Vallitalea longa: one gene and its partner. The protein of the gene in region 2 interacts with the protein of the main gene of each other region in a pairwise test. Links are inferred from orthologs where the notes say so. Each region holds a gene or a part of one and is shown on either strand. Other genes may lie near its edges. The genes, in order: dprA and recA.

Region 1 (11,787 bases), on a different replicon or contig from region 2:
GGCAATGATGCAAGAATCATTGCTGATTGAGATGGATTTAAATAGGAAAGAATAAGTGCAATTGTTTGGTTATGTTCATCTTGAATAAAGTTAAGAAGCTGGCTAGGTTCTGTCTTCCTAACAAATTCAAATGGTCTAACTTGTAATGATGCTGTAAGTCTACCAATAACCTGTTTTGCTTTATCAGCTCCAAGTGCATTTTCAAGAAGTTCCTTGGCATAACCAATACCACCCTCAGCAATATATTGCTGAGCTAAACATACTTCGTAAAAATCTTGTAATACCGATTCCTTATCTTTTGGAGAAACGCTTCTTGTATTAGCTATTTCAAGTGTCAATTGCTCAATTTCCTCTTCCTTCAGATGTTTAAATACTTTTGATGATTTTTCAGGACCTAAAGCAATCAATAATATAGCAGCTTTTTGTATTCCTTTTATTTCTTTACTAGCCATATCATCACTCCCAATCTTCATTTAGCCAGTTTCTAAGTAACTGTGCCACCGCATCAGGTTTCTCATCAACAAATTTTTCTATCTGAACTCTTGTATCTGATTTATCATCAAATTCGATTTCTTCAAGATCCTGTTGTTCCTTAGTACTTGCAAGCATATCTTCAACTGATAATTCAGGTTGTATCTCTGTTACTTCAACAGGTTCAGTACCTTTGTAAACCGCATATCCAAGTAATGCTATCATAATTACAATTATAGCTATGAATATATAATCGGTTATTGGTTTTTTCTCAACAGAAACAGGTATAAAAGTAGGAACCTCATATCCTATTATTTGAACTTTTGAACCGTTAGCTGCATTATTAATTAGCGCCATAAGGTCATCATCAATAGCAATCTTTTCAGTTTGACTATTTTGAGCTTTAAATTCTTCCCAAGTAATATTGTCCAGATCACCTTGCTTTTCAAGAAGAGCCTGATCATATATCTTATATTTTTTAGCTGATATGGATACTGATGATTCATTGTATTTTATATTTCCAATATGTTTTGATTCATTTGTAATGGTTTTGTTCACATCGTACTCTACTTGATCAATTTTGGTACTGCTATCGGAAGTACTATTATTAGGTACAAGATAATCAGTTGTACCATTATTAGAATCAGTTCCAGGAATTCCTGATGGAGTTTGATCTGTGCCTTGTGATTCATGATGATACTCTTTAGAAGGTATACCTTTTGCTTGTCCTTCTGGAGTACTATATTCTTCTTTCACAGAAGATTGCGCATCAAAATCTATGATTAAATCGGCAGTAACGACTGCGTCATCAAATTCTCCAAGTAAAATTGATAATACATCTTTTTCTATTTTATTTTCCATAGTCACTTCATAATTAATCTTATTGTTTAAACTAGTACCATTTTCTTCAATATCTTCACCGTAATATAACATCTCACCGGAACTACTAAGTATTCTAATATTCTTAAGATCTAGATTTTCAACTGAAGAAGCTAAAAAATTAGCTATACCATTAACTTGTTCACTTGTTAAATCATTAGTAGTAGTTAATATCGCAGAAGCTTTAGCTTCTTTAACATCATCAAATATCGTTCTATCTTGATCTGGTATAACGAGCTTAACTACTGCTGATTCTACATCTTCGATAACAGAAATTTTATCTCCTAATTCATTTTCAAATGCTAACTTTTGCTTCGCATTCTTTTCTGCTTCTGTAGTACTAAGACTTGAGTTAAATGCTTCTTTATAAGTCATTCCAGTATTAGATATGATACCCATACTATCAAGTGCCATTTGAGCATCTTGTTTCTTTTTCTTATCTACATATATTGAAGAAGCATCGTCTTTAACTTCATATTTAATTCCCTGCTCTTCTAATAAAGTCTTGACTTCATTTGTAGTTTTGGGTTCTAATCCAGAAACAAATGGTACCATCTTTGTTTTATTAAGTGCTATTGTTAATATACTCAATGCAATAACCGTGACTACCAAAGCTGCTATCATCTGCAACTTTTGCTTTTTGTCAAACTTGTTCCAGAACCCGGTTATTTGGTCTGAAGTTTTACTTATAAAACCAGGCATATGTACACCCCTTTAACATAAATCACACATCCATTTTCTAACTTAGTTTAGGTTTGACATCTAAATATTATTTAGACTTGCATACGCATTATTTCATTATATGCATCAAGTAATTTATCTCTCAAAGTTACTGTATATTGTAACGCCACTGAAGCTTTTTCTGATGCAACTAGAACATCAACAAAATTATCAGTTTTCCCTGTAGCAAAATCTGTAGTTACTTGTTCGGATTCTTTCTGCAATTGATTAGTATCGTCAATTAATCCTATTGCAGCTTTGTAAATATCTTCAAACAATTGTCCAGATTCATTTTTTGATTTGTTGCTACTAGATATGATATTATTTATACTGCTAATATCTCCAATTTGGATACTCATACTATACCACTCCAATCATATCAATTTATTAATCTCTTTCTTATTTACCAATCTCCAAAGATTTCATTGCCATTGATTTAGCTGCATTCATTGCAGTCACATTAGCTTCATAAGAACGATTAGCTGATATCATATTAACCATTTCTTCCACTGTGTTAACATTAGGCATTAATACATAACCATCCTTATCAGCTTCTGGATGACTAGGATCATAAACACTTTTTAATGGAGCAGTATCTTCTATTATTTTGGATACTTTAACTCCTGAAGCAGTATAATTGTTTATTGAATTATTAAGCATAGAATTGAAATCAGTGCTACTTTGTTCTTCGAATAGTAAGACTTTTCTTTTATATGGTCCACCATCTTTTGTTTTGGTAGTATTTACATTGGCGATATTCTGTGAAATAATATCCATCCTTAGTCTCTGTGCAGTTAATCCAGTTGCACTAACATTCATTGAATTAAAAAAAGACATTTATCTAACCTCCAATCATATTTTTGATTTATCTTATTATATACCCAAGGTAAATTGTTTTATCTTACCTACTTAAAACTGTTTTAATTCTACTAAAGTTATTAGATACTTGGTCAACTAAAACATTGAATTTAATCTGATTTTTTGTAAGTTCTGTCATTTCTGTATCAATGTTAACATTATTACCATCTAATCTATAACTTAGATTCTTTTTATCAACAACAACTTGTGGTGTCATAGTATTAAAACCAATTTTAGATGAGTTATTATTGGATAATAATGCCTCTTGTAATAGCCCTTCAAATTTTACATCTTTTCTTTTATAACCTGGTGTATCTTCATTAGCAATGTTTTCTGAAATTACATTATGTCTCAATAAACTAGCATCTAGAGATTTTCCTATAAGATTAATCCCGTTGTACATATTATTACTTATCATAATTCCACCTGCCTTTTTATTCCATTAATATTTATTATAATTTATATGTCGAAAATTGCAAGGCTTTTGTAATGAGCAATTAGACTTAATTTACACTAATCAAATAAATAAGACTTAATTATTAATTTTAGTTCTTAAATACTCAGTAATCTTTTACACAAAATTACTTTTATCCTATATATTGTATCAGTTTATGTCATAATATACAATATATACTTAACAATTTTTGAAAATATTACCTAGTATTTACAGTAATAGCCTTTTTTCCCATTAAAATAATGATGCTACATATAGTTCATAAAACATCAAATAATATACAAGAAAAAATATAAATAAGAAATTTTATAATTAACCAAAAAAAAGAAAGCTTTTGCAAGCTTTCCCTCTTTATTAAAAAATCTTAAAGTTTTTTGAGTTCTTCAATTAATACATCATTAAGAACTTTAATATAAGTTCCTTTCATACCTAGTGAACGAGATTCTATAACTCCTGCACTTTCGAATTTTCTTAATGCATTAACAATAACAGATCTAGTAATTCCTACCCTATCAGCTATTTTACTTGCAACTAATATGCCCTCTTTACCATTTAACTCTTCAAAGATGTGTGTAATCGCTTCTTGTTCTGAGAATGATAAAGTACCAATTGCAGATTTAACGATAGTTGTTTTTCTGATCTCTTCTGTATTTTCTTCGTTAATTGATCTCATGATTTCTAGTCCTACCACAGTAGCACCATATTCACTTAATATTATGTCCTCAATGTCATAGGAAGAATTATTCTTGTATAGGAATAAAGTTCCAAGTCTCTCTCCTGCAATATCAATTGGAATGATTATACCAATATAATTATTTGCATTTACTTTTGAAGAGAACCCTAAAGTTTCAAGATTAACATTTTCTTTGGTTGATAAAACATTTAATAATCTTTCATTTAAATTCTCATCAATACATGCTCCAAGTTTATCTTGTAACAACTCCTCAATTATACCAATTTCTTCCCTATTATGAAGTCCTAGTAATTTGCCCTTTTTACTAATGACTAATGCATTAGAATATAAAATATCACTAAGTACTTCACAGATGTCGGTAAATATTACCCTTTGTGTACCTGTTCTTTGTAATAATCTGTTAATTTTTCTTGTTTTATCCAGTAGTTGTACACTCATTAAATTTTCCCTCCTAAATTATTATGCTATTAAGTTAAAAGCATCAACCAAGTTAACACATTTTATTATATTACGAAGCTTCTAAATATTCAAGTATATATTTTAAATTGACGCTATTACCTTTCTTTTTTTTAAATCAAAGCAACTGCCCTAGACTATTATTTTAATTACTTTGATTATTTTAACGAATAAATTAAATCTAATCATTTGTAACATTTTCTTTCAAAATACTATAATTACATTCTTCATTATTACATTTTAGATATTTGCCCTTTTCAACCATAATAGTTCCACATTTAGGACAAATTTCTTTTGTAGGTTTGTTCCAAGTCATAAAATCACATTTAGGGTTGTTTTCACACCCATAATATCTTCTGCCCTTTTTAGTCTTTTTAATAAAGATCTCGCCACTACATTTAGGGCAAGCAACACCCTCAACTTTTTCATATAGAGGTTTTGCATTTCTACATTCTGGAAAACCAGGACATGCTAAAAATTTACCATATCTGCCAATTTTGATTACCATGTTCCTACCACATTTATCACACAACACATCAGAAACTTCGTCCTTTATTTCAATTTTGCCTATTTTTTCTTCAGCATATTCAATTGTATTACCAAAATCAGGATAAAAGTTTCTTAGTACTTCTTTCCATGGTATGTTTCCTGTTTCAACTTCATCAAGTTCTTTCTCGAGAGCTGCTGTGAATTTCACATTAACTATATTCTCGAAATATTTTTCCATTATATCATTTACTATTTCTCCTAATTCAGTTGGAAAAATATTTTTCTTTTCTTTAGAAACATACCCTCTCTTTTGAATAGTAGATATAGTAGGAGCATAGGTACTTGGTCTACCTACACCGTTTTCTTCTAAAGTCTTAACTAATGATGCTTCAGTATATCTTGGTGCAGGTTGTGTAAAATGTTGTTTGGAGTTTAACTCTATCAAACTTAAATTAGAATCCTTATTAATATTTCCAATCTTTTGGTTATCTTCTGTTTCATCCAAAATATTATAGACTTTTAAAAATCCATCGAAAATTAATACTGAACCGGAAGCATTAAATCGGTAATCTCCTCCACTAATTTTTATTGATTTTGTAGCGTATTTTGCGGGCTTCATTCTACTTGCAACAAATCTGTTATAAATCAGCTTATATAATCTTAATTGATCCCTTGATAATGAATCTTTTATCTCATCAGGATGAATATCTATATAAGATGGTCTTATTGCTTCATGGGCATCTTGTACATTAGTTTTTTTATTACTTACAATTTTTATATTATTTACATACTCTTCTCCAAAACTACTTTTTATATGTTCTTTTACTGCTTTGTCTGCATCATCAGAAATACGTGTAGAATCTGTACGAAGATAAGTTATTAAACCTATTGTACCTTTACCTTTTACATCTACACCCTCATATAACTGTTGGGCAAATCTCATAGTTTTAGCAGTAGTAAAATTCAATTTTTTAGCAGCTTCTTGTTGAAGAGTACTGGTAATAAATGGTTGAAGTGGTTTTTTCTGCCTTATACTTTCTTTTACATCATTTACTATATAGTCTTTGTCTTTTAGGTAATCAACTATTGTATCAACCTGCTCTTTGGAAGTTATTTTCATCTTTTTATCTTTGCCATAGAATGTAGCAATAAATTCATCCTTTGATTTATCGTCTTTTAGTTTCGCTTCTAATGACCAATATTCTTCGGGTATAAAGTTATTAATTTCTTCTTCTCTATCACAAATCAATTTTAAAGCAGTTGACTGGACTCTTCCTGCACTAAGTCCTTTTTTTATCTTTTTCCACAACAACGGGCTTATCTTATATCCGACTATTCTATCTAGAATTCTTCTAGCTTGTTGAGCGTCAACTAAATCCATATCAATTTCTCTTGCTTGTTTTATTGAATTCTTAACTGCATTCTTTGTAATTTCATTGAATGTTATTCTATAAAATTTTTTGTCTTGCAAATTAAGAGAAAATAATAAATGCCATGATATCGCTTCACCTTCACGGTCAGGGTCAGTTGCTAGGAAAACTTTATTAGCCTTTTTAACTTCTTTTCTTAAATGTTTTAGGAGTTCACCCTTACCCCTAATAGTAATATATTTAGGTTCGAAATCATTTTCTATGTCAACACCTAACTGACTTTTAGGCAAATCTCTTACATGTCCCATTGAAGCTTCAACTTTATAATTACTACCTAAAAATTTTTTTATAGTTTTTGCTTTTGCAGGCGATTCAACTATTACTAAATTTTTTGCCATTTTTACCCTCCACTACAATTTTTTAATGAAATACTTATTTGGCAGTTGTTTTATTACGCCCTTAAGTTCCAGTTTTGTTAATATCAACCCAAGTTCATCAATTGGTATATTTGACTTACTATGTATATCGTCAATAAATAAAGGTTCTAAACTTAAACAAGAATACACTATTTTTTCAATTTCTGCAAGTCCTAAAGTAATATTTTCTGAATTTTTTTGTTTTTCATTGCTATATTTATATGAAAATTCCTCTAAAATATCATCAATATTAGTTACCATCTTTGCACCCATTTTTATTAGATGATTAGTACCTTCACTTAATTTATCTGTAATCCTACCAGGGATACTATATACATCTTTCCCTTGTTCTAATGCTTGGTCAGCAGTAATTAATGAACCACTTTTACTAGCAGCTTCTACAATTAAAACACCGTCACTTATACCACTTATAATTCTATTTCTAAGAGGGAAATTACCTGCTTTAGGGATTTGATTAACAGGAAATTCAGATATTAACGCTCCATTTTCACTAATTTTGTTCATTAGCATATAATTTTCTTTTGGATAACATATGTTAACACCGCACCCAAGTACAGCATATGTCTTACCACCACCTTCTAAAGCTCCTTTATGTGCAGCGGTATCAATCCCTCTAGCCATACCACTAATAATTATAATTCCCATTTTTGCTAATTCTCTTGCAAAATATTTTGCAATTTCTCTACCATATTCTGTACATCTTCTAGCACCAACTATAGCTATAATAGGTGAATTAGCAGATAGTTCACCCTTAACATAAATACCATATGGATAATCATAAATATTTTTTAGATTTTCAGGATACATATAATTATCAGTAGAATAAAAATTAATATTGTTTTTATTAAGTCTGTCATAATATTCTATTATTTTATGTTTATTTCTAGACTCAATAATTGTTTTCTTATCAATTTCTCTAATTCTTTTTACTTCATCAAGTTCATCATAAGTTGCCTCCCATATATACTTTGGTTCATCAAAATAGTTAAGGAGGTATTTGATTTTTTTCAATCCAATACCTTTAATATTATTTAACCATAACCAATAATGCTCCTTTTCCATAGTACTCCCCATACGCATCACCTTTTAGTACAATTATTTGTTATTTTTTCTTTAGTCTCGTTACTAGTTTTTTGATTTTGGGTACCCAAAATTCCCACAAATGATAATAGAATTTGCTGACCACTAAATCAAACTCACCTATATACTCTACAAAATCTCCATTAAATCCTTTTTTAAACCTATATAATCCATATAAGTGATGATTTGGGTCCAGATTACCAGAAATACCTCTAAAATCATATAATGTGCAGCCACAATCCATAGAATATGCTATCATATGCCACTGCAATAAATAATTAGGCATTAGATTTCTATAAAGGTTGTCACTAGCTCCATAGAGATACCAAGATTTTTCACCATTCAAGAGTATGATGGCTCCAGATACTATAATGCCTTCTGGGTTTTCTTCAGCTAGTTTTTTCATCTCCGGTATTTCTCTTTGTAGTTTATTAATCCTGTCTTCATTAGGTTTTTTGGAATTTTGTTCTTTATCTAAGTCTTTAATTGATTTATCTAAAGCTTTATTAACATTATACTTTGCCATAAAAACCTTCATTTTACCTTGTTTTTCCATTGATTCATACATATCTTGGAAATATTTTAGAGGTCTTGTTATGAAACCGTCTCTAGCTCCTGTAATTCGCATAATTCTTTCAAACTCTTTTAGATCATTAATATTTCCTTCATATATTTCTATACCTTTTTTTTCTGCTAATCTGATATTATATCTAGTTTTGTGATGAAAACTTTTAAAAAGAGTATCTTTGTCTTTATCTACATCTAATTTAAATACAAATCTAGGCTGAATACCTTCAAAATCAAGAGTGGTACCTTTGTGAGCATAACCCATATCTTTAATTGAATTAATTAGCATTGAATTATCTATACCATCTTCTCTAATATCTCCATCAATAGTTCTTTCCTTGTAAATAATACAAGGATCTATCTTAACAAAAATCGCTTTAGTTTTTTTAGCATATTGCTTAACATTTTTTGAGAATTCTCTAATCAATGAAACATCATTGTAATCAAGAACATACCCACGTGGAGCATATAATATATATCGAGATAGACCAGGTAACTTTCGTCTTAAAAGCATAGCTGAAGCTTGTAAATCACCATTATCGTCTTCAAGTCCAACTAATTCTTTAGTCCATTCACCCATACTTTTAAAATTACCCCATTCTATTGATTGTAAAGCATGACCATTAGGATGTTTTTCATTAAATAGAGTATATTTCTTTTCATCTATATGTGTAACAAAATTCATTAATTCTTTACCTCCGAAACGTATGTCCTCTTTATATTCTCTTTTACAAACATGGGAGAGATTTTGATCTCAACTATCATATTATCTATTTTAATATTAGTAATATCTACAATAGTATATTGCATATTAGGTCTTCCTAGAATCTCTAAAGGTAAACCTTCATAATATATGATTGTTTTACTTCTAAATAAATACCTATATATTTCTTTTAGATAGTATTTAGTAACGGATAAAAATCTAGAACCTATCGGCTTTTTCAATAAACCCATTCCGTCATAAAATCCAATGGGAATTATTCCAATGATTTTATTCTGTTTTGATTTATAGCTATTACCATAACCAATATTTTCGCCTTTATTAACTTTTTTGGTATATATGATTCTAGATTTAACTTTAGATATTTTTTTGAGTCCTATGTTTTTTTGACTATTACAAGGACCAAACAAAGCATTACCCAATCTTACCATATTATAATGAGCATGTTTAAAGTCTATTGTATTTTCACTATTGGCTATATGATATATTAAATCATTATAATAATTATCAAAAAAAGTTTTATATTTGTCAAATTTTTCTTTTTGGTTTAATACATAATTTTTATTATTTTTATAGGTTGTTGCAAAATGAGAATATATGCCTTCAAGTATTGCATAAGTAGATTGTTCTAATAATAATTTAATTTCTTCTAGTTGATTATAATTTATGCCAAATCTATTCATACCCGTTTCAACTTTCAGATGAAACTTTATTTTTTTCTGATTATTGTTTGTCCATTTGATTAAATTCTCTAGTTCATTCAATGAACAAATACTCATTGTAATATTATTATCATAAATTGTCTTATAATCATTACTGGGACCCATTAAAAAAATAGATTGCTGTATGTTGTTTTTTCTAAGTTCAACACCTTCATCAAGTAACCCAACTCCAAAATAATCTACATCTTCACTTAATGCTTTAGCTATTTCTACACTACCATGACCATAAGCATTACCTTTTACAACTGCCATTATCATAGTACTACTATTCAATTGTTTTTTTATTTTGGATAAATTATAATATAAATTATGAAGGTTAACTTCCAAATAGATATCAGACAATTGTCTTCCTCCTCAAATCATTCTATTAATTTTCCCTAAGTTAACATTATAAACAGTTTATGGAATAATATCAAGTTACTATTTTTTAATCCCAGTAATTGCGATCAAGAGATCTATATTGTATTGCCTCTGCTAGATGTTTTTCTCCTATATCAGCTTTACCTTCTAAATCAGCAATCGTCCTAGCTACTTTCAATATTCTATGATATGCTCTAGCACTTAAATCAAGCTTGTCGAAAGCAGATTGCATCATTTCTGCACATTCATCATTCAATTTACAATATCTATCAATTAATGCAGCACTTAACATAGAATTAAAATATATATTGCTGTCTTTATATCTTTTCTGTTGTATTTTATGAGCCGCCATCACCCTCTTCTTAATATCACTTGAAGATTCCACCTTCTTTTTCTCATTAAGATCGTGATAATTAACATTATTGGCTTCCACGTGTAAATCTATTCTATCCAGTAAAGGTCCTGATATCTTGTTCAGGTATCTCTTTATCTGTAGTGGGGTGCAACTACATTTCTCCCTGTCTGGGTAGTAACCACAAGGGCAAGCGTATTATAGTTATTATACCCTTATTTCAATTACATATTTAGCATTTCTATTATAATATATAACATTTTTAGTATTTTGTAAAATAATTTATTAAATATAATATCTTTGTTAATATTTATTTTTATTTTATTTCATTTTAATTATGCTATCTCATATGGGTATTTAATACTATTAACCATAAATATGGATTAATATACCCTCTATTTATAAAAAATCATATTAACATAGGAAAAAACTAGTTTAATTATTTGGATTAAAAATATACTGGATTAAACAGTTTAATTGTATTATCGTTTAATCTAGAATTATAAACAGTAAGTAAATTCCATTTTATTATTGATATACTTTTAAGAAATCTTCTTCAGTGATTTGAATATCTGATTTAATATAGTTTTCTAAGATTTCTACGTTTATATTATCTATATTAACATAATCTAAATTCTCGGTATTTAAAAATGATAGCTTATGTATATAATCGTTATGTAACTTAAAAATATATTTTCCTTTACTATTATTTAAAACTCTTCCTTTATCAGAGTCAAAATATTGCGTATGATATTTGCCCATCATATCTTGATACTCAATCTTAGTAAAGATTATTTTTCGTAAAAATCCATAAGAATTTTTCCTGGTCAAAAAAACATTCTTTAAATTAGATAACTTTATATTATTCCTATACCCTCTAGCTTCATATACTATGTCACCATCCCCTAAAATTTCTGTTGATATACCAAAAAAATAAGTTAATGGAAGGTAAATTTTTTCTTGTTCTGTTTCAATTTCAACGAAACAAATTTGACAGCTCTTAAAATCATAAAATCCTTGTCCTGAATTATATATGCATAAGTTAAGATCACGTACTTTTCCATTTTCCATTTCTTCACCATAAAATGTAGAAATATTAAAATGTGGTTGTACTTCAAATTTATGTATTTGTAATTGCATATTGGAAATCCATACAG
Region 2 (11,998 bases):
CTACCTTCTCGACCTATTATTCTTCCTTTCATCTCATCACTTGGGAGAGGAACTACTGATACAGTAGTCTCAGCCACATGATCAACTGCACATTTCTGTATTACATTTGCCAATATTTCTCTTGATTTCTTATTGACCTCTTCTTTTGCTCTAACTTCCATTTCCTTAATTAAAATTGCTGTTTCATGTTTCACTTCATTCTCAACAGATTTCAAAAGGTACTCTTTTGCCTGATTGGAGGTGAGGCCAGAAATTCTTTCTAACTCTTTAACATGTTTTTTCTGTAATTCAGAAACTTCTGCTTTCATTTTAGATAATTGCTCTTCTTTAGATACTAACTGATTCTCTTTTCTTTCTAAAGTATCAGATTTCTTATCCAAAGATTCTTCTTTTTGAAGAAGTCGTCTTTCAAGGCGTTGTAATTCGTTTCGTCTTTCTTTAACTTCCTTATCCAAATCACTTTTGATTTTGTAAGTTTCTTCTTTAACCACTAAACGACTTTCTCGTTTAATAGATTCTGCTTCTTTTATAGCTTCATCAACTATTTTTCTAGCCTTTTGTTCAGCTGATCCATATTGTGACTCTGCTACTTTCTTTCTATAAGAAACACCAAGCTTAAAAGTTATTATTCCAACCACGACTGCAACGACAAGTATTAATATTACTAGTATTATTGGATTATCAATCAAATGGTAACACCTCCTCATTATTTATTTTTCATTGTGCATGATGTTATTTTCCATAACATATAAATTTTATAACGTTTTAGAAATTATGTCAAGTTTTAATAAAAACTCTTTTAAATAGTATACATATTTCATAACGTTTTTTACATATTTGTTATGTATTAGTTAAATTTTTTTTTCGCATAAATTGGTCAATTACTTTATTAATTAAACTATAATTATAACCTTTTCTCATTAAATAACCTATCATTCTTCTTTTTATTTTATTATCTATAGTATCTACATTTTTATATTTTTTATATAATAAATTATATGCATTTTCTTCTTCACAAAAATCAATATTTTCTATATATTCATTTATCGTATCCTTAGAAATCCCTTTTTGGGTAAGTTCCATACCAATTTTTTTGACACTTTTTCTTTTTTGATTATAATTAACATATTTTTCAACGTATTTTTTATCATTAATAAAATTATATTCTTCTAAAAATAATATTATTTTATTAGTTACATAGTCATTATAACCAGTTAGTTTTAATTTTTGGATAATTTCCTTTCTAGTCATATCTTTTCTAGTAAGTAGTCTTAAAGCCCTATTTTTAGCTCTCGAAATAATATATTCTCTATATATTTTTTGCAAAAATTCTTCTGTAATGTCATCATTTATCTTAAGTTTCAAAAACTTTAATTCCTTATAAGTTACAAAAAACATATATTCTCCATCTATATGTATATCATAATAGTTTTTAAATCTTTTGTTTTGAATAATATCTGTTATAGTCATAATTATCCTTTCCCATAAGATAAAAAAGGACTGTATATAACCAGTCCCATTACTAATTAACAATTTATTTATATAAAACTAATTTCTACTTGTTTTTATTCTTTTTATCATTAGTTGTTTCTTTTTTAACTTCTTCTTTTTTCTTATCATCTTTCACTTCGTCTACTGGTATATCGAAATGTTTTCTAACCAACGTATCTATTTCAGTTAACAACTGAGGGTTATCCATAAGATATTGCTTAGCATTTTCCCTTCCTTGTCCTAATCTGGTTTCATTATATGAATACCAAGCACCACTTTTATTAACTATATTCTCTTGAGTCGCCAAGTCTAAGATATCCCCTGCTTTTGATATACCTTTTCCAAACATTATGTCAAATTCAGCTGTTTTGAATGGTGGAGCAATTTTATTCTTAACAACTTTAACTCTAACTCTATTTCCAATAAAGTCAGTACTTTGTTTTAGCGTTTCAATCCTTCTGACATCAAGTCTGATAGATGAATAGAATTTTAGTGCTCTACCTCCAGTAGTAGTTTCAGGACTTCCAAACATGACTCCTACTTTTTCACGCAATTGATTTATAAAAATAACAATACAATTAGATTTATTAATACTTCCTGTCAACTTTCTTAACGCCTGAGACATAAGCCTTGCTTGAAGTCCTACATGAGAATCTCCCATTTCCCCTTCAATTTCTGCTTTTGGAACAAGTGCAGCAACCGAGTCAACTATAACTATATCAATTGCACCAGATCTAACCATTGTTTCAGTAATCTCAAGTGCTTGTTCACCATTGTCAGGTTGTGATATATATAAATTATCAATATCTACACCAATTTTCTTCGCATACTCAGGATCTAATGCATGTTCAGCATCAACGAAACCAGCTATACCGCCTTTTTTCTGTGCTTCTGCTACCATATGTAATGCAACAGTTGTTTTACCACTAGATTCAGGTCCAAATACCTCTATAACTCTTCCTCTTGGAATACCTCCCGCACCAAGTGCTATATCTAAACTAAGTGATCCTGTAGGAATGGTTTCAATATTCATATTTTCTCTGGATTCACCTAACTTCATTATTGCACCTTTTCCATATGCCTTTTCAATATTGGAAATTGCTGCTTCTAATGCTCGTTTTTTATCTTCTTTCATAAATGCCCTATTAACTAGGTTCCCCCTTTCAAATTAAAAGTCAACCGAACTTATGTTCGTTATTAATTATAATATATATTTTTACTTACGTCAACACATTTTTAACAAATATTTCATTTAGCATGTTATTATGTTTTTTCTATGATATCGCTAATCCAAGAATTCTATAACAAATAAGCCTACCAGTCAATAGACTTAAAAATATATATCCTATCTTTAATTTAATTGGAGGCCAGATCGGTATTCATCGTTTCCCGATCAATCTAATTAATTCCTAATTTATATATAGGCATTTTTTACAGGCTAAAAATATATTGGATATATTACTTAACCTGTAATTTATTAAATAGTGATTATTTAACTAGATTCCATAACATAATCAGACCTTCTACCACAGCTCTAGTTCTAACTTTTTGTCTATTACCATAAAAGTTGCACTTCTTGACTGTAGTGGTCCCATTATAGTGCACTCCAATATAAACAAGTCCTACAGGCTTCTGAGCTGTACCTCCTGTTGGTCCTGCAATACCTGTAACAGATATAGCGGTATCTGTTTTACACTTGCTTATAAGTCCTTCTACCATTTCTCTTGCCGTTTCTTCACTAACTGCACCATGCTTTGCAAGAGTTTCTTCTTTCACACCGAGATATTTCATCTTAGCTTCATTAGAATAGGTAATAAGCCCTTCCTTATATACCTCAGAAACTCCAGAACAATTAATTATTCTACCACTTAACATACCACCTGTGCAAGATTCCGCTACAGATAATGTAAGATTTTTATCCTTTAATGTACTTACTAGTGTCTCTTCTAGAGTTTTCTCATCTGTAGTATATATATAATCGCCAACGTATTCATCAACTTTTTGCTGCATATCATCAATTAAATTAACAGCTTCAGTCTCATTATCGGTTTTAGCTGTAATCCTAAGATGTACTTCTCCATCTTTTGCATAAGGAGCAATAGTAGGATTGGTTTGCTTATCAATCACATCCTGTAAAATCTTAGCTACTGTACTCTCTCCAATACCACATAATTTTACTGTCCTTGATAATATAACACCTTCATTTAATTTCTTCAATTCCTTCTTTACTTCTGATTCGAACATAGGTTTCATTTCACTAGGAGGTCCAGGTAGAACGACAATAGTGTTCTTCTTGGTATTAACTATAAACCCTGGAGCTGTACCATTATCATTTTTGAGAACAATAGCCCCCTTAGGAATATAAGCCTGTTTTAAATTATTTTCTGCCATATCTATGTTACGATTCTTGAAAAAATCTATTATCCTGTCTCTTGATTCTTCATGCTCAACAAGAGGTAAATCCAGTAATTTTGCTATAGTTTCTTTAGATAAATCATCAGTTGTAGGACCCAACCCCCCAGTTGTGATAATGATACTAGTCCTATTCATAGCATTTTTTAACGTTTCTTTTAATCTATCAACATTATCTCCTACAACTGATTGGTAATAAACTGAAATTCCCATATCTGCTAATTGCCTAGATAAGTATTGGGCATTAGTATTGAGGATATCTCCAAGTAGTAATTCTGTTCCAATTGCTATTATTTCAGCAGTCATATGGTTCCATCTCTCTTTCCCAAGTCAATTCAAACTATTCATGAAAAATACTTATGTTCTTAGTTATATAATCTAGTGCAGAAATTACTGTAAATAGTAGAGAAGCATATATAAGTATCTGTTCGATAACGACTATACCTTCAAAATTAAAATTACAGATAACAACTATAATCATAATCATAGTTGTAAATGTCTTAATCTTACCCCACCAACCTGCAGCGATAACCACTCCTTTATTAGCAGCAACTAAACGAAATCCGCTAATAACAAATTCTCTACTGATAATTATGATAACAATCCATGCAGCTAATTCTTTTGCTTCTACTAAATAAATCAATGCTGAAGCTACTAAAAGCTTGTCTGCCAATGGATCCATGAATTTTCCGAAATCAGTTACTAGATTTCTTGACCTTGCTAAATGCCCGTCAAGAAAATCAGTTAAACTAGCAACTATAAATATTGTAACACCTATGATATTACCATATGGTGCTTCTATTATATATAATGATAGTAAAAAAAATGGAATTAATATAACCCGAAACAAAGTTAACTTATTCGCTATATTCATCAGTAATCTCTCCTATTAAATCATATTCATTAGACGAACTAACCTTAACATTAATAATATCCCCTGATATTAATTCATAGGGACAACTTACAAATATCATGCCATCTACTTCAGGAGCATCACGATAAGTCCTTCCACAATACACCCTATCTTCTGGAATATATCCCTCAATAATTACAGGATAGACCTTACCTACCAATTCTTCATTTATAGATTTGGATATTCCCTGTTGCATCGCCATTATTTCATCTTTTCTTGATTCCTTGACTTCATCATCTATCTGATCTTCGAACAATGCAGCTTTAGTACCTTCTTCTGGTGAATACGCAAAAACTCCAAGACGGTCGAATCTTATGTCTTGTACAAATTTTTTCATATCTTCGAATTGTTCTCTTGTTTCTCCAGGGAAACCTGTAATAAGTGTAGTTCTAAGGCATATATCAGGTATGTTTTTTCTAAGTTCTGATATTGCATTTTGAATCATTTCTTTTGTACCTTTTCTTGCCATCCTCTTCAATATATCATTATTAGCATGTTGAATAGGCATATCCAGATAATTGAGTACTTTTTCTTCATCCCTAATCACTTCAATCAATTCGTCTGTTATTTCTTCTGGATAACAATATAATAGTCTTATCCATTCTATACCATCAACTTTGCATAATTCTCTAAGAAGATCTGGTAATTTTTTCTCTCCATAAATATCAATACCATATTTTGTTGTATCTTGAGCGACTAGTATCAGTTCTTTCACACCATTTTCAGCTAAATACTCTGTCTCCTTAACAAGACTCTCTATTGTTCTACTTTTTATCTTTCCTCTTATTTTAGGTATGATACAGTAAGTACAATGATTGTCACACCCTTCAGCGATTTTTAGATAAGTAGAATAACCTGCTGAACTGATTACTCTATTAATGTAATCTTGTGGGTGATGACTATTATCTTCAAAAGCAATATATTTTTTATTGTTAAGTACTGATTCAACTGCTTCAATTACTTTATCATAATTAGAGACTCCAAGAATTGCATCTATTTCCGGCATTCCGTTCACAAGTTCTTCTTGATACCTCTGTGCTAAACAGCCTGTTACAATCAATGCTTTACATTTACCAGTGTCTTTATACTTTCCCATTTCTATAATGGTTTCGATGCTCTCTTCTTTTGCATCTTGTATAAATCCACATGTATTCACTACAATAACATCTGCTTCTTTCTCATCATTGATCAATGTATATCCTTTGTCTCTTAATAATCCTAGCATGACTTCACTATCCACAAGATTCTTATCACAACCTAGTGAAATAAATGAAATTTTTATGTTCAATAAGAACACTCCTTTGTATTCAAGTTATTTTAATTTACGTGAGCTTACGATAGCTATTATTTATTTTAACATATTTGTTGCTGATTTAATACAGTTTTTCATGAGCATTGCAATTGTCATAGGACCTACGCCACCTGGTACAGGTGTTATTGCCCCTGCTAATTGTGAACACTCATCAAATTTTACGTCTCCACATAATTTTCCGTTTTCAAGTCTATTCATACCTACATCAATAATAGTAGCACCTTCTTTTACGAAGTCTTTTGTAACAAAATTAGCTTTACCTATTGCGACTACTAATATATCAGCTCTTTTAGATATTTCTTTTATATTTTTTGTTCTTGAATGGCAAATAGTTACTGTACCATTCTCTTTTAATAACAGCATAGAAACAGGTTTACCAACTATGTTGCTTCTACCTATAACTACACAGTTTTTACCTTCTATCTGTATATTATACCTCTTAATCAGTTCTATAATACCTGCTGGTGTACAAGAAACGAAACCATCTCTACCTATACTTAGGTTTCCTACACTGTAAGGATGAAAACCATCTACATCTTTTGATGGGTCAATCGCAAGTAGAATTTTTTCTTCATCTATATGATTAGGAAGTGGTAACTGAACCAATATTCCATGTACATCATCTCTATTATTTAATTCATCGATCAATTCAAGAAGCGCTTCTTCTGTAGTTTTTTCATCAAGCTCATAAGCTAATGATCTCATTCCTATATATTCACAAGCTTTTTTCTTATGTTTAACATAAACTTGGGATGCAGGATCACTACCCACTAAAACAACTGCAAGAGTCGGTTCAACACCTTTCTCCTTTAGTCCAACTACTTCATTGGCTAGTTCATCTTTAATTTGACCTGACGTTTTTTTACCATCGATTATGATAGTGCTCATAAGTATTTCCTCCCTATTTATCTAGAATAATCCACTTATTTTACCATTTTTATCTACATCAATATTTTCTGCAGCTGGCACTTTAGGTAATCCAGGCATAGTCATAACATTTCCAGTTATAGCTACTATAAATCCTGCTCCAGCTGATACATTGACTTCTCTAACTGTTATGTCAAAACCTTCTGGTCTACCTAACAACTTAGCATTATCAGAAAATGAGTATTGAGTTTTAGCAATACATATAGGTAATTTATCAAGTCCCATATCAACTATTCTCTTAATGGATTTTTTAGCCTTTGGAGTATAATTAACACTATTAGCCCCATATATCTTAGTAGCTATACAATCGATTTTATTTTCTATACTATCATTTTCATCATATAAGAATTTAAAATCACTTTTTTTATTATCTAGAGTTTCCAATACTTTTTCTGCTAACTCTATACCACCTTTACCGCCTTTTTCCCATACCTCTGAAATAGCGAATTCACAACCCATCGCTTCACATTTCTCTTTTACAGAAGTTATTTCTTCCTTAGAATCGGTTATGAAAGAATTAAGGGTAACAATGATAGGTACTCCATATTGCTGAAGATTCTCTATATGTTTCTCAAGATTGACAAAACCTCTATTGACTGCATCAACATCCGGTTTCGCAAGTTCTTGTTTACTTATACCGCCATTATACTTTAACGCTCTGATAGTTGCAACAATAACAATTGCATCTGGTTTCAGATTACCTTTTCTACATTTTATATCTAAAAATTTCTCAGCACCAAGATCAGCACCGAATCCTGCTTCTGTAATAACGATATCGCTTAATTTCAATGCTAGTTTTGTTGCTCTGATACTATTACATCCATGTGCTATATTTGCAAATGGTCCACCATGCATAAGTGCAGGTGTATTTTCTAGAGTCTGAACAAGATTAGGTTTCAACGCATCTTTAAGTAGTGCAGTCATTGCTCCTTGAGCCTTCAAATCTCCAGCTGTTACTGGCTCACCATTGTATGTATAAGCAACCACAATTCTACTTAACCTTGATTTCAGATCTTCTAGATCAGTAGCTAGACATAATATAGCCATCACTTCTGATGCGACAGTAATCATAAATCCATCTTCTCTTGGCACTCCCTGCATTTTACCACCTAGACCAACTACAATACTTCTGAGAGCTCTATCATTCATATCTACAACTCTCTTCCATACTATCTGTCTAGAATCAATACCTAATTTGTTTCCTTGCTGTAGGTGATTATCCAACATAGCAGATAAAAGATTATGTGCTATACTAACTGCATGGATGTCACCAGTAAAATGGAGATTAATATCTTCCATAGGCACAACTTGTGCATATCCGCCACCTGCTGCTCCACCTTTTATACCCATACATGGTCCTAGTGAAGGTTCTCTTAGTGCAATAATAGCATTTTTACCCAATTGTCCCATAGCTTGCCCAAGACCTACTGAAGTAGTAGTTTTTCCTTCACCTGCTGGTGTTGGATTGATAGCTGTAACGAGTACCAACTTTCCATCTTGATTATTTTCTACTTTCTTATACAATTCATCAGTTATTTTAGCTTTATATTTTCCGTAAAATTCAATGTCATCATCTGTCATACCTAATTTTTCTGCAATTACACTTATAGGTTTCATTCTAGCTTCATTAGCTATTTGAATATCAGTTTTCATTTTCATTTCTCCTTCTAATAAAAGTTAGTCATAATTAATGTAGATATCATTTCACTATTAGTTACTATTTGTCTTCAGACGTTGCAGAAGCTTGGTTTTTCATTTCTTCATATTCTTCCTTGGTTATTAAAACTTTTCTAGGTTTACTTCCTTCTTCACCACCTACAATCCCTGATTCATGTAACTGGTCTACAATTCTAGCAGCTCTATTATAACCTACCCTGAATCTTCTTTGTATCATAGAAGCTGAAGCTTTCTGTTTTTCAATAACCAATTCTAATGCATCATTATAATAGTCGTCTTTGTCAGCTTGTTTATTAAGAACTGATTTACCGCTAGATATCTGTTTCATTATCTTATCATTATATATTGTTTTCTGACTTTCTTTCAGAAATTCTACAATATGTTCAACTTCTTTATCGGATATGAAAGCACCTTGTACCCTAAGAGGTTTTTGTATACCTACTGGATAGAAAAGCATATCTCCCTTTCCAAGAAGTTTCTCAGCACCATTCATATCAATGATAGTTCTTGAATCAGTACCTGAAGATACAGAAAAAGCTATTCTTGATGGAATATTAGCTTTAATTAGTCCTGTAATTACATCTACAGAAGGTCTTTGAGTAGCAATAATCAAATGGATACCTGCCGCCCTTGCCATTTGGGCTAATCTACAAATTGCATCTTCCACGTCATTTGGAGCAACCATCATAAGGTCTGCTAACTCATCTACAATGATGATAATATGTGGTAATGTAGTTCCTTCACCATTCTTGGCTACTAACTTATTATAACCTTTTACGTCTCTTACATTCGATGCTGCAAATAATTTATATCTATCTGACATTTCACTGACTGCCCAGTTAAGTGCACCTGCTGCTTTTTTAGGATCTGTTACAACTGGTATCAAAAGATGTGGAATGCCATTATATACACTAAGTTCTACTACTTTCGGGTCAATCATCACCAATTTCACTTGTTCTGGAGTAGATTTATAGATGATACTTGTAATAAGGGTATTGATACATACACTTTTACCTGAACCAGTGGCACCAGCTATAAGCATATGAGGCATACGTGCTATATCTGCCACGATTACTTTACCAGCAATATCTTTACCTAAAGCAAAAGCTACATTGGAAGGAAATTGTTTGAATTCATTAGTATCAATAACTTCTCGTAGAAATACTGAACTAACTTCCTTGTTAGGTACTTCTATACCGACAGCTGATTTACCAGGTATAGGCGCTTCAATTCTAATTCCGGATGCTGCAAGATTAAGAGCGATATCATCCGATAGTGAAACTATTTTACTTACTTTCACACCTTGTTCCGGTTGAAGCTCATATCTAGTTACTGTTGGTCCACAACTTACATTTAGTACCTTTGCTCTGACTCCAAAACTTTCAAGAGTTTTTTCTAATTTATCTGCATTCTTGAGTATTGCGCTTTTTGATCCTTTATTTCCACTAAGAGGATTCTTCTTCAATAAATCGATTGCAGGGAATTTGTATTCTACTTTTTCTGCCTGGGTGTCTTCTTCTATAATAATACCCGTTTCTACATTTTTTTCTTTATCATCATATACTTTACTTGATTTCACATCATTTTTAGGTGGTACATATTTTTCTTCTATAGCTTTATGTACGACTTCTTCTTTTTTCTCTTTTATATCATTTTCCTTATCTTCTTCTAAAAAATCCTCTACAGGTTTATCATCAATGCTTAGGGAAACTTTACTTAAGAAACTAACTTTTTCTTTCTTGGAATTTACTTCTTCAGTAGAATCATATTCCTTAATCATAGTTTCTCTTGCTTCTCTAGTTTTTTCTATTGCATTTTTACTTCCGTCTTTTACTTTAATACCAATTGATTTCAGTAACTTGAATAATGATTTTTGTGTTAATAATATTATGAGAATTATAAATATCAACACTAATAATATGTAAGTACCAATTTTCCCTATAAATAAAATAAGTAAATCACCAAATAATCCTCCTAAATATCCACCTGATACTCTTGTAGTAGATAATTTATAATAATTAGCCAGTGCTGGTAACAATCCATTCAATCCACTTACTTTTATGATCTGAACTCCTTTTATATATATGACGTGTGAAAAAATAGATATCGTCAACAATAAAATACAACTTAGGTAGATACGATTATTTAGTAATTTATTTCCTTTATTGAATATTTTAAAAAACGATGCTAAAAATATCAATATAGGTATTAAGTATGAACTAACTCCAAACAATCCAAAAAAAACGTTATTGATGATTCTTCCTAATGCCCCTGCCTTATCTAAATAAACACTAACAAACATGAGTAATGAAAAAGCAAAAAATATTAAAGCGATTATTTCATATTTGAGATCATTCAAAATCAAGTCATCATCTTTTTTCTTAGATGTTCTTTTTTTAGTTGTAGTCTTCTTACTAGTAGATTTAGTAGATGTTTTTTTCTTTGGTGCCATATCACTACCCCCTTTTTCATATGTCTATTCGAAAAACCATAAATCTTATTTATGATTATTAAGTTAATCTAATTAACAAAATATGCGATTATTACAATTATACCAACTGCAAAACAGTAATATGCAAAATAATGCAATTTGTTATTCTTAATCAACTTGATTAAAAATTTGATACATAGATAACCAACTAAAGCTGATACAGCCATACCTATTATATATGGCGCAGAAATAACTGCTTCTATTGATTCCATAGGTAAATCCCTTAACTGTAATATCATTGCCCCAACCACAGCTGGTAAAGACATTAAAAATGAAAATTTTACAGCAAACTCCCTGCTAAGTCCTCTTAACAGTGAAGCAACAATGGTAGAACCAGACCGAGATATACCCGGAAGTCCAGCAAAACCTTGAAATGCACCTATTATAATAGCATCTTTATAAGATGTTTTACCTTCTTTTTTAGTTCCTGTTTTTAACTTATTAGTTGATTGAAGCAAAAATCCAGTAACTATCAAGCATATACCTGGTACTAACAAGATATCAAATGATTTTATGATAACCTTTTCCAATACAAGCCCTATAATAGCTGTTGGTATGCTAGCAACAATGATAAGTATAACAAACTTGCTTTTATCATCCTTGATGATCTTTGGAATTTTTTTGTTATCGTTGTAGATTAAATTCTGTACACTTGTAATTATGTATTTGAAGCAACGACCTATTATTTTCAGTCCATTAATGATTAATTCCAATACATCTTTGGAATATACTGCAATTATTGCAATCAGAGTTCCAAAATGTAGTAGTACCTCAA

The links.
Region 1: the proteins of recA (region 2) and dprA interact in binary tests that used the Bacillus subtilis proteins (3 or more experiments, as listed by UniProt). The link is inferred for Vallitalea longa from one-to-one orthologs.

What each region holds. Positions count from the first base shown.
Region 1 is NZ_BRLB01000002.1:267,713-279,499, forward strand. What follows is about bases 5,853-8,620. They hold dprA (DNA-processing protein DprA), read right to left. Parts: upstream 7,903-8,620; coding sequence 6,802-7,902; downstream 5,853-6,801. Other genes in these bases: topA (type I DNA topoisomerase), read right to left, coding at 5,853-6,789; QMG30_RS07450 (lipid II:glycine glycyltransferase FemX), read right to left, coding at 7,931-8,620. In the rest of the region: flagellar motor switch protein FliG, read right to left, coding at 1-452; flagellar basal-body MS-ring/collar protein FliF, read right to left, coding at 457-2,052; flagellar hook-basal body complex protein FliE, read right to left, coding at 2,124-2,429; flagellar basal body rod protein FlgC, read right to left, coding at 2,470-2,907; flagellar basal body rod protein FlgB, read right to left, coding at 2,972-3,346; GTP-sensing pleiotropic transcriptional regulator CodY, read right to left, coding at 3,747-4,514; more of topA, read right to left, coding at 4,714-5,852; more of QMG30_RS07450, read right to left, coding at 8,621-9,160; alr (alanine racemase), read right to left, coding at 9,160-10,260; QMG30_RS07460 (magnesium chelatase subunit ChlI family protein), read right to left, coding at 10,346-10,711; QMG30_RS07470 (hypothetical protein), read right to left, coding at 11,159-11,787. UniProt on the Bacillus subtilis protein: Protein that helps load RecA onto ssDNA during transformation. Binds cooperatively to circular ssDNA, is able to bridge different segments of DNA. Favors the loading of RecA onto SsbA- or SsbB-coated ssDNA and formation of RecA-DNA filaments.
Region 2 is NZ_BRLB01000021.1:75,534-87,531, reverse strand. The notes cover bases 592-3,570. They hold recA (recombinase RecA), read right to left. Parts: upstream 2,627-3,570; coding sequence 1,556-2,626; downstream 592-1,555. Other genes in these bases: QMG30_RS21730 (competence/damage-inducible protein A), read right to left, coding at 2,980-3,570; QMG30_RS21740 (regulatory protein RecX), read right to left, coding at 841-1,470; rny (ribonuclease Y), read right to left, coding at 592-686. Also shown: more of rny, read right to left, coding at 1-591; more of QMG30_RS21730, read right to left, coding at 3,571-4,209; pgsA (CDP-diacylglycerol--glycerol-3-phosphate 3-phosphatidyltransferase), read right to left, coding at 4,244-4,777; 30S ribosomal protein S12 methylthiotransferase RimO, read right to left, coding at 4,761-6,098; bifunctional methylenetetrahydrofolate dehydrogenase/methenyltetrahydrofolate cyclohydrolase FolD, read right to left, coding at 6,165-7,016; QMG30_RS21710 (formate--tetrahydrofolate ligase), read right to left, coding at 7,038-8,708; QMG30_RS21705 (FtsK/SpoIIIE family DNA translocase), read right to left, coding at 8,773-11,184; QMG30_RS21700 (undecaprenyl-diphosphate phosphatase), read right to left, coding at 11,253-11,998. UniProt on the Bacillus subtilis protein: Multifunctional protein involved in homologous recombination, DNA repair and competence.